3 regions of the Foliimonas ilicis genome follow, and region 3 is predicted to be linked to each of the others. Evidence: riboswitches for the same ligand, from Rfam matches in the RefSeq annotation. Region 3 holds a riboswitch; each other region holds the start of a gene.
The links. Region 3 has a riboswitch for cobalamin ahead of ABFT80_RS11435 (TonB-dependent receptor domain-containing protein). Riboswitches for the same ligand answer to the same signal wherever they lie in the genome.

Region 1 (3,582 bases), on a different contig from region 3:
GCTGCCGCCCATCTCCCCCACATGGGGGGAGATCAGCCGTGTCGACGAAATTGCGTAATCTCCCCACCTGTGGGGGAGATGTCCGGCAGGACAGAGGGGGGCAACGTAGGGCACAAACATCTCCCGTCCCTCACGCCACGCTACGAAGCGCAGGCTTTTCACCATCCGCTAGGCGCGGTTCGATGAAATTGCAGTACCATTCGAGGAATTGCATCACGCCGCCTTCATGCTCCTGCGAGTACGGGCCGGGCTCATAGGCCGGCGATTTGATGCCGAAGGCGTTTTCCTCGACGATACGGCGGTCCTGATCGTTGGTTTCAGTCCAGACATGGGTGAGTTCGGCCAGATCATAATCGACGCCCTCGACCGCATCCTTGTGAACCAGCCATTTGGTCGTCACCGCCGTCTCGGTCGCGCTGATCGGCAGCACGCGGAAGGTGACAGCGTGGTCGCCAAGCACGTGATTCCATGTCGTCGGATAATGGTAGAGCAGCATCGAGCCGATGCGGTCGGTGCTGACGCTGTCGGACAGGTTCTTCTTCACCGCGCGTTTGCCCGTCATCGTGTAGCTGACAGCATCGCGCAGCAGCGGCGCACGTGTCGCGCGGAACTGACCGTCATCGGCAATGCGGAAGCGGCTGGGCAGGCCTGCTGCTTCGCATTTCTGCCAATGCGCCAGCATTTCCGGGTCGCTGTCGGCCCCATTGACGCCGGTTACAGTCGGCGCTTCCGGGAAGGTCTTGCAAAGTTCGGGATGGTTTCCGGCGCAATGGTAGCACTCGCGGTTGTTTTCCCAGACGAGCTTCCAGTTTCCCTTTTCGATGATAGTGCTTTCAAACGCGACCTTCGTCTCGCGCAATCGGTGCGGCGCTAGGTATGGCTCGATCAGCGCGCGGGCGGGCGCCAGATCGACGGGTTCATCGGCCAGGCAGATGAAGATATAGCCGCCGATGGATTCGCAGGCGACCGGCTTCAGGCCGAACTGGCTCTTATCGAAATCCTCCGCCATCTGGCGTGCGAAAAGCAGCCGTCCGTCTAGCTCGTAAGTCCACTGGTGATAGGGGCAGACGAGCTTTGCGGCCGTGCCTTTGGCGGCGCTGCAAACGCGGCTGCCGCGGTGACGGCATGAATTGTGGAAGGCGCGGATGTCGCCCTTCTGGTCGCGCACGATGACGACGGGATAATCGCCCACCTGCGCGGTGATGTAGCTGCCGGGCTTGGGAAGCTCGCAATCGTGACCGATGAAAAGCCAGTCCCGGTACCAGATCATTTCAAGGTCGAGCTTGAAATAGTCGGGGTCGGTGTAAAAGGCCTGTTCGAGGCTGAACCCATCCTTGCGGCTGCGTATCTGCCTCAGCATTTCGTTGCGTGCGTCCATGTCCTGTCCTCGCAATTAAGGACTGAACTGGTGGTGATTTCAGGGGAAGACGATCGGGCGGACGCCTGTTTCAAGGCACCGCACAATGATCTACCGCTTGACCGCCCACCGCGATCAGTCGAGTTCAAATCTCCTCAGGCTGGTTTCCGGGCTCTGGAGCTGGTCCCGCCGGACCCTCACGGACACCTTCCCAGGCCATTCGGCCCAGTGGTCTCCCACCGTGATTAGCTCCACCACCGTTGCGGGGGCAGCGCCGGATTTAAACCGGCTTCCCAATTCTCCGGCCCTGTTGAAGGGGCCAGCACCTGAAGTGGCTTCATGTAAACACTGTCGCGTCTGCACCGCCGATGCGAATGCGACATCGCATACGCGTCGGGCGACACTGGCGATGTTTAGAATTGAAGGCCGCCTATTTCGGAAGGGTGGTGCATCTCATTTTAAATAGAAACGCTTGCGGGACATCACCCCCCTCTGCCCTGCCGGGCATCTCCCCCTCAAGGGGGGAGATTGGCTATGCAACTCGCCGCCTTCATTCTGCAATGTCAGCAATTAGCGCCGCGCTTTCATGACAGGATAATCTCCACCCTTGAGGGCAGTGTTTACATTGGACTCGTAATTAGATGCCTGTTGAAGAACAGAGCGAGGGTTATGTCGAGCATCTGATGGGTTTTTGAAAAGCGCTTTGATCGACGGTTGAAGCGGGCGAGGTTGTCGCGGATCGATGAGTTGGATGCCTCGATCAGATGTGTCTGCGCCTTGGTCTGGGTATGAGGCTCGCCGATCCCCATGCGCTCGAAGGCCAGATGATAGCTGGAGTTGGCATCGGTATAGATCGCCTCGATCGTGCCCACGGCCTGTTTGACGAGCCGGTAGATGGTCATGGCGCTCGTCACGCCCTTGTCGCCGATATGATAGGCAACGACCCGGTTCTGACGGCGGCTGAAGGCGGTCCAGATCACCGCCCGCTGCTGTTTTTTTGAACGAAAGTATAGATCTCGTCCATCTCGATAATGTCGGCCTCAGTCACACAGGCTGGGCCAGACTTGGCCAGCCGCGCCTGCACGGCCTCATGCTCCTTGCGTATCCAGCGCAACACGCCGGCCGGCGAGGCGCCGACAAAGCGCGCGATTTTGCGGATGCCGACATTGTTGAGATACATGTCCACAGCCTGCGCTTTGGTTTGCGGGCTGAACCGGCGAGGCCTATCCGTACAGTAGCGTCCGCACGACCGGCAGCAATAGCGTTGCGCCCCGTCCTTGCGACCGGTCTTGCGCAAATCCTGGCTCTGGCAATTTGGACAGTCCATCCTTCTTCTCCCACCAAATCACATGACAGGCAGCAGAAGAATCCAAAAACAGTCAGATGTAAACAATGCCCCGCTTGCGGGGGAGATGCCCGGTAGGGCAGAGGGGGGTGCCCACGTTTCTGTCAAAACAGAAACCGCGCCAGGATTTACTCCGCCGCCTCCGCATGTGGCGCAGGCACATAATTCAAGATCGGCCCCAGCCACCGCTCAACCTCACGCAAAGGCATGGATTTGCGCGCAGCGTAATCCTCGACCTGATCGCGCTCGACCTTGGCGACACCGAAATAGTAGCTTTCCGGGTGCGCATAATACATGCCCGAAACCGACGAGCCCGGCCACATTGCATAGCTTTCGGTCAGCGAAACGCCGGAATTGCGCTCGGCATCGAGCAACTCGAACAAGGTCGCCTTTTCGGTATGATCGGGCTGCGCCGGATAGCCGGGTGCCGGGCGGATGCCGCGATATGGCTCGCCTATCAACTCGTCCGGCTGCAGATTCTCGTCGTGCGCATAGCCCCAATATTCCTTGCGCACGCATTCATGCATGCGCTCGGCAAAGGCTTCCGCGAAACGGTCGGCAAGCGCCTTGACGAGGATCGAGGAATAATCGTCGTTGGCACGCTCGAAACGCTCGGCAATCGCCACTTCCTCGATGCCCGCCGTGACCACGAAGCCGCCGAGATAATCGGCCTTGCCGCTATCCTTTGGCGCCACGAAATCCGACAGCGCGACATTGGCCTTGCCGTCGCGCTTTGCCAGTTGCTGGCGCAGCGTGAAGAAGGTCGCGAGTTCTTCGGTGCGCGTATCGTCGCTGTAGAGGCGCACATCGTCGCCAACGGCATTGGCTGGCCAGAAGCCGATGACGCCCTTCGGCGCGAACCATTTCTCCTCGATGATCT
Region 2 (3,582 bases), on a different contig from region 3:
GAGGATCATCGTATCGCCCATCATGCCGCGCATATTGCCGACGGAGTAGATCAGGGCGGATGCCATGCAGGCAAAGACGAAGGCGCTGGCGGGTACCGCGAATAACGGATTGAGCCCCCAGCCGCCGTTCAGAATGGCGAGCGATGCGCCAAAACCCGCCGCAGATGCGAGCCCAAGCGTGTAGGGGCTCGCAAGCGGGTTATCGAGAAGAGTCTGCATGGTCGCGCCGCTGGAGCCAAGGGCCATGCCGACGATGATCGCCATCAGGGCCATTGGCAGGCGCAACGTCCAGACGATTATCTCTGTCGTTGCATCTGCCCCGGCACGGTTGAGGAGCGCCGACAACACTTCGGAGACCGGCAGCAAGGCAGGTCCGGTCGCGATATCGAAGACGAGCGAAATACCGGCAAGAAGCAGCAGTCCCGCGATGAGGACTGCCTTCTTCCGTTCCGCTGCTCGATACCGCGAAAGCGCGGCGTTGACGGCCTCGCTCATGGCGGTGCTATTTCAGGCCGATCATGAAGGTGCCTTCCGGCTTGATCGGCAGATAGCGTTCGTAAAAGGCAAGATAGTTCGCCTGCGGATCGATATCTTCGAACAGGTCGGGATAGAGCGCCTTCGCGAAATACTGGACGGAGGTATAATCCATGATGGTGCGCGATGCGCCCTGATAGATGCCGTGGACGCGGCCGTTTTCGACGGCAGGCAGGGCCGACCAGCCCGGACGTTCGGTGAAACCTTTCAGCCTGGTTAGCGCCTCGTCGTTCGAAACGCCCTCGCCCATCAACTGACCGGTCGCGTGCTGGCGCCATTCGGAGCCTGCCATGACGATTACTTCGGGCCTTGCAGCCAGCACCTGTTCGGGCGCGACCGGCCCCCAGCTACGCACGATCTCGCGCGTGATATTCTTGCCGCCAGCGACTTCGGCAATCTTGCCCCACATATAATCGCCATAGCTCGGCCCCTGTTCCGGCGGACCTTTGCTGCCGAGTTCGATATAGACCGATGGTTTTTCCTTGCCGGCTTTCTCGATTCGCTCGCGCACGTCTGAAACGGCGCTCTCATATTCCTGCGCGATCTTTTCGGCCTGTTCCTCGGCACCGATCACCTTGCCGATCAAACGTGTGCTGGCGACGTGACGTTCCTCGGTCTGCGCATGGTAATCCACCACGACGACCGGGATACCCGCATCGACGATGCGCTGGAAATCAGCACCAATGCCCTGCACCTGCCACTCTGCAAGAATGGCGACGTCTGGCTTCAGCGAAATGAGTTTTTCGACCGAGAATGTGCTTACTTCGACTTCACCGACATCCGGAATATCGTCCAGCGATGGGCGAACCTTGAGATAGGCCTGCCAGTTTGCCGGACGCCAGTCGCTCCAGGCGGCCTTCGATATGCCGACTAGCTTGTCCATGGCTTCATCGCCGCCGAGCGCCCAGTAATCTTCGAAGTAAAGACCGAGAACGACGCGTTTGGCTGGCACTTCCATTTCGAAAGTGCGCCCGGTGACGTCTGTCAGCTCAACGGATTCGGCATGTGCTGCTTGCGCGAGAAATGCGGCGAACGCGGCGGCAAGTGTGATTTTGAGGGTAGAACGGTAAAAAAGCGGCATCGCAAGACCTGTTTTGTGGCTTCCGTCACCGCGAATTGGACGCATTCCATGCGCATGCATGAAATGTTCGCTCCAAAAGGACACCCCGCCCTATGGCTTCGCGCGTGACCACGGCTGACGGCAGGTTTCCTGGCTTGCGGGTCTCGGTTTCTCGTCGCCTTCCCAGAGGTGTTACTCCAGTGGCCTGTTGACGAAAACTCGCCGCTTACAGTTGCGGGGACAGCCACGGATTTGGCCTGTGAAGGCTTTCACCGTGTTCCCTTTTTCATCCGCGTTGGACGCGGAACCGTCGGCAAGGTGACTAGCAGCGAAAGCCGTTCACGGTCAAACGGTAAAACCGCTCTTCAGGGGCGAACCTTGTCGGGATGTGCATCGGCGAAGGCCGGGAGTTCGCTGCACGCGGCCTCGATTTCAAGAATGCGGGTGAAGGACGCGATATCCACCTCCCATCGTATTGCATTGTAAAGCTGCGGGATGAGACAGATGTCGGCCATGGTCGGCTCATCGCCATGGCAAAAGCGGCCGGTGTCAGCGGAGGCAAGCATCACTTCGAATGCGGCCAGCCCTTCGCCGATGAATCTCTGCATCCATTCGCGCCGCACGGCGTCACCGCCATCCGTGAGCGCCATGACTTTTGCGACGACTGCAAGATTGCAAACCGGGTGAATGTCCATTGCGATCGCATGGGAAAGCGCGCGAATCCGTTGCCTGTCGACCGCATTTCCTGTCAGGAATGCCGCGTTCTTTCGCGTTTCCTGCAGATATTCGATGATTGCCAGAGATTGCGAAAAAAGATGCCCATCGATTTCGATGGTCGGAACCAGGCCCTGCGGATTGCGCGCGATGTGTTCAGCCTGCCTGTGCTGCGCGCCGAGGAGATCAACTGATTTGCTGGAATAGGATTCGCCGAGCAGATTGAGCGCGATACGGACGCGGTAGCTCGCCGAAGAGCGCCAATATTCGTGCAATACGATCTCGTTCATCATCGATTCCTCCACAAAAAGCTCTTTCATCACAATCTGGCGGCTGTGGCCAAGCACATTGCCTGAAAACCCGCATATTTCGCGCGATTCTTCACCGGATTCATCCCGCGACGAATTTACATTTGAGCGTAGCGGGTTAATTGTGTAGGAGAATTGGCAGCGCTGCCATTAAATTATCATACCTTTGCGGCACAGCCGTCCGGAGTCGTCATGTCGAAAGAACACAAACAAGGAAATTTGCGGTCCCGTGCGTGGTTCGACAATCCTTCCAACCCGGACATGACGGCGCTCTATCTGGAGCGCTACCTGAATTACGGCCTGACGCTGGACGAGCTACAGTCGGGCAAACCGATCATCGGAATTGCGCAGACGGGGTCCGATCTTTCGCCCTGCAACCGGCACCATCTCGAACTCGCCAAGCGCGTGCGCGACGGCATTCGCGAGGCGGGCGGCATCGCGATCGAATTTCCGGTGCACCCGATTCAGGAGACGGGAAAGCGCCCGACGGCGGGGCTGGACCGCAACCTCGCTTATCTAGGACTTGTCGAAATTCTCTATGGCTATCCGCTCGACGCTGTGGTGCTGACCATCGGTTGCGACAAGACCACGCCCGCTTGCCTGATGGCTGCGGCGACTGTGAACATTCCGGCTATCGCCTTGTCTGTCGGCCCGATGCTGAACGGCTGGTTCAAGGGCGAACGCACCGGCTCCGGCACCATCGTCTGGAAGGCCCGTGAAATGATGGCTGCGGGCGAAATCGACTATGCGGGCTTCATCAAGCTCGTAGCCTCGTCGGCACCCTCGACCGGCTATTGCAACACGATGGGAACGGCAACGACGATGAACTCGCTTGCCGAAGCGCTCGGCATGCAATTGCCCGGTTCGGCAGCGATCCCCGCGCCTTACCGCGACCGGCAGGAAGTGGCTTATCTGACCGGCAAGCGCATCGTCGACATGGCCTATGAGGATCTCAAGCCGACCGAC
Region 3 (3,582 bases):
GATCGTGGCCTTACTGCTCCACTCGTCGCTAAAGCGGTGTGCCAGCGTCGCCTCGAAACCGGTTATGCGGGCGCGGGCGACGTTGAACGGGATCGGAGAAATGAAGGCGATCGCGTCAGTCAGCCACGTCTGGTAGAAAGCGAGATCGAGACTGGTGCCTGCCGTCGCCTGCCAATTCAAACCAACCTCATAGGAGCGGGATTTTTCAGGCTTCAGGTCTGGGTTTGAAAAGCCGGGATAGTAAAGATCATTGAAGGTCGGCGCGCGAAAACCAGTGGCGTAAGAAGAACGCAGTACGAGATCCGGCAGCACCTCGTAGCTCGCGCCGACATTGTAAGTGGTCGCCCCGCCGAACTGGCTGCTGTGGTCGTAGCGGACGCCCGCATCGACGCGCAGCGCCTCATATTCGAGCGAATATTGGCTGAACACCGCGGCCAAGTCGCGCGAATCTACAGCGAAATCGACGGTCGAATCGACATGTTCACGATAAGCTTCCACACCACCGGTGAAGATGTGATTGGCCTTGCCGGTATCGAAGCGTTTCTCAGTCGAGGCGAAGATGCCGTAGCGCTGCGTGTCAAATTGGCTGCTGCCAGGCACGTCGTCCCGGAAATTCGTCGAATAATCCAGGCCTGAACTCACCTCCACTGTCGAAGACCAACTGTCGGAATGAAGGACATGCGCGCCCAGTTTTCCGGCAAATGTAGTGGTATCGACTTCGTTGGCGAACGGGAATGTGTCATCGTACTGGCTGCGTCCACGTGCGAAAAGACCATCTGCGTAAAGCCGTCCCCAGTCGAAATCCTTCGAAAATGAAAGATTGGCCGAGCCTTGCAGGAATCCGTCATCATCGGGCTCATGACCCCAGGCGAGCGGCGTAGTGAAATCATAGCCGCGCGTACCGAGCAGGTTGCCACCGAGCGCATAGTTTACGCCGCTTTCGCTGCGTCCCTGAACCGTACCAGAAACATATCCGCCCCAGGGATGGGTGACGCCGGTTGTGAGCGTCGCGCAGGTGTTGCGACCGTCGGCGCAAGCACCGCCCTGCTTCGTTATGATGTTGACTACACCGCCCATCGCATCGGCACCGTATTGTGCGGAATGCGCACCCTTGGCGATCTCGATACGTTCAATCGAGGCAAGCGGGATATTGAAGATTGATGTCGTTCCGCTGGTGGCGGAGCTTGCCCGCACGCCATTGATCAGCACGAGCGTCTGCGTGGCTGACATGCCGCGCAGATAGACATTGGCCGACGCCCCCTGCCCTCCATAGGAAATGATAGAAACGCCGGTATAGGATTTCAACAACGAAGGCAGATCGGGCGCGGCCGACTGATCGATCTCCTTGCGGTCGATCACTGTAACTGACGAGGTTGAGCGCGCCAGCGTGGTTTCACGCCGTAGCGGCGTCGTGACGACGACCGGGTCGAGCCTGATTGCGTCCGCGTCGCGGTCGTCCGGCTCCTGCGCACCAGCATTATTCGAGAAAGCCAGCACCAATGCGCCGGCGTAAATTGTCCATTTCTGCATATCTGCCCACCCAAATGCATCGCGGGCGCCACACGCGCCCATGGTTTCAATCGAAACCGCACGGTCTGAACGGGTGAGAAATGGACGCAATGATTGCGTATCCCGGCCCTGCCAGCGCGCGGCAACACTTTTCAGATGTCACCGCGACGGAAAACCGCACCTGGCCGCGCCCCGCGCCCAAGCTAGATGACTGGAAAAGGCAGGTCTCCTGACTTCCGGGTCGTCGCCATCTTCCGCCTTCCCAACAACGCGAATGCGCCGTCAGTGGCTTAGTGGAAGCTTGCTCACCGGTTACAGTTGCGGGGGCAGTCGCGGCTTTGGCCTGAAGGCCTTACCGTGTTCCCTTTTGATCCGCTTGCGCGGAACCAATTCCAGATTGAACGCTAGCTGCGGGGCAACGATCAGTCAATTCGCTGCCGGGGCAAATGCTTACAAAAATGTAATGCTCATATTCAGCTTCCGTTCATCGTCTGAGCGCGATTTTCAGGGCGTCACAATAAAATTAATTCCTGAGGAGCCCAACATGAGAAAAATATTCTCGCTGATATGCGCATCGACGGTCGCCCTGACTGCCTTTGCCACAACTTCCGCGCCTGTGGTTGCAGCGCCGCTGAAGCCTATGAAAGTCGAAACTCAGTCCGACATTCAGCAAATCCAGAATCGTCGCGGCTATTATCGAAGCGGTGGACGCCACTATTACAATGGCCATCGCGGCTACAGGCAGTCGCGTCACGGCTGGCGTCAGCACAATGGCTGGTGGTTCCCGCCTGCGGCATTCGCGATGGGCGCAATTGTCGGCGGCGCGATCGCTCAGCCCGCCCCCGTCTACCGCCCCCGCCCGGTCTATCGTCAACCGGCAGCGTCGAACGCGCATATCCGCTGGTGCTATGACCGCTACCGCTCGTATCGCGCCTCGGACAATACGTTCCAGCCCTATAACGGTCCGCGGCAAATCTGCTACTCGCCGTACTGAACCTGAAAAAGGCGGCTTCAAAAGCCGCCTTTCTCTGTTGAATCCCGCGCTACGCCTTGTGTCCGCCGCGTGGCGGCAATATTTTCCCGCGCATGGCGTTTTATCTGAAAATCCTTGGCGCACTTGTCATTATGCTGGCCATTATCGCAGGCGGCATCTGGTATTGGGTGACCTCCAGCGGCCAAAAAGCCCTTCTGGACGTCGCCCGTCAGGCGCAGCTTTGCAAATCCGACGATTGCAGCGAAGGACTGGACGAGGCATCCAGCTTTCTGGCTCAGGAATTCGGGCTGACGCCGGGCCTCGTCAAATGGTGTATCGGCGTGGATAGCATCGCAGGCGACACGGCCACACGCCCGAATCACAACGGCAACTGGTTTATCGAAACGCTTTATCAGCCCTGCGGCGAACCCATCGTCGAATAGCTACCACCGATGCGAATAGGCAGCGCGAAGCGTCTGCGTGCCATTATCCGAAGCCAGATCGTTGAGATTGGCGCGCAGTTTCAAATTTCCGCTGATACGCTGTTCCAGCCCGACATTTGTGTGCCAATGACTGTCGGTACCCGTACGTGAACCGCGCGCCACAACCGACGTTCCGGTGGTTTTCGAAGAAATACGCACGGATTTGCTGGTGCGGCTGTTCAGCTTATCAGTGCCGCAGCAATCGAAATCCACACTGTAATTGTCCTGAATCTCGGCGGCCCATTCAGGTGTGATGTCCCATTTGCCCGTATTGCTGAACGACAGGGAGCGGCGTCCGCTGGCCGGATTCATACGCATATTGACGACGGCGCCGGTGGAAACGGCCTTTCGTTTGGCCGCCGGCAATTTAACCGAACCCCAGAAATTGACCCGCGATCCCGGCGCGACCCCGCCATTGCGGGAGTCTTCGCCGACGAATCCGACATCCGTGCCGGCACTTGTTTCAAGGCGGGTCGGCAATCTCGAACCCATGCGCATTTGATACGCACTGTCGGATACGCGCGAAGGCGACCAGATCACACCGCGCTGGTCGGAGGCATTCGCTACCGGAAAAAATGCAAGCGCGAACAAGGTGGTAAGGACGATAGTCTTTGTTTT

Region 1: it holds a riboswitch for cobalamin, as region 3 does, so the genes downstream of both, ABFT80_RS17585 (aromatic ring-hydroxylating oxygenase subunit alpha) here and ABFT80_RS11435 (TonB-dependent receptor domain-containing protein) in region 3, are expected to answer to the same signal.
Region 2: it holds a riboswitch for cobalamin, as region 3 does, so the genes downstream of both, ABFT80_RS09745 (ABC transporter substrate-binding protein) here and ABFT80_RS11435 (TonB-dependent receptor domain-containing protein) in region 3, are expected to answer to the same signal.

The regions. Positions count from the first base shown of each region.
Region 1 covers NZ_JBDUUH010000008.1:65,216-68,797, reverse strand. Annotated here, with positions in the region: gene ABFT80_RS17585 (aromatic ring-hydroxylating oxygenase subunit alpha) at 131-1,378, opposite strand; cobalamin riboswitch at 1,499-1,702, opposite strand; gene ABFT80_RS17580 (IS1 family transposase) at 1,978-2,337, opposite strand; gene ABFT80_RS17575 (IS1/IS1595 family N-terminal zinc-binding domain-containing protein) at 2,334-2,684, opposite strand; gene metH (methionine synthase) at 2,831-3,582, opposite strand, start outside.
Region 2 covers NZ_JBDUUH010000003.1:354,747-358,328, reverse strand. Annotated here, with positions in the region: gene ABFT80_RS09750 (FecCD family ABC transporter permease) at 1-495, opposite strand, end outside; gene ABFT80_RS09745 (ABC transporter substrate-binding protein) at 503-1,615, opposite strand; cobalamin riboswitch at 1,718-1,921, opposite strand; gene maiA (maleylacetoacetate isomerase) at 1,960-2,601, opposite strand; gene ABFT80_RS09735 (IlvD/Edd family dehydratase) at 2,809-3,582, shown strand, end outside.
Region 3 covers NZ_JBDUUH010000004.1:220,307-223,888, forward strand. Annotated here, with positions in the region: gene ABFT80_RS11435 (TonB-dependent receptor domain-containing protein) at 1-1,530, opposite strand, end outside; cobalamin riboswitch at 1,712-1,915, opposite strand; gene ABFT80_RS11440 (BA14K family protein) at 2,054-2,503, shown strand; gene ABFT80_RS11445 (hypothetical protein) at 2,596-2,925, shown strand; gene ABFT80_RS11450 (hypothetical protein) at 2,926-3,582, opposite strand, start outside.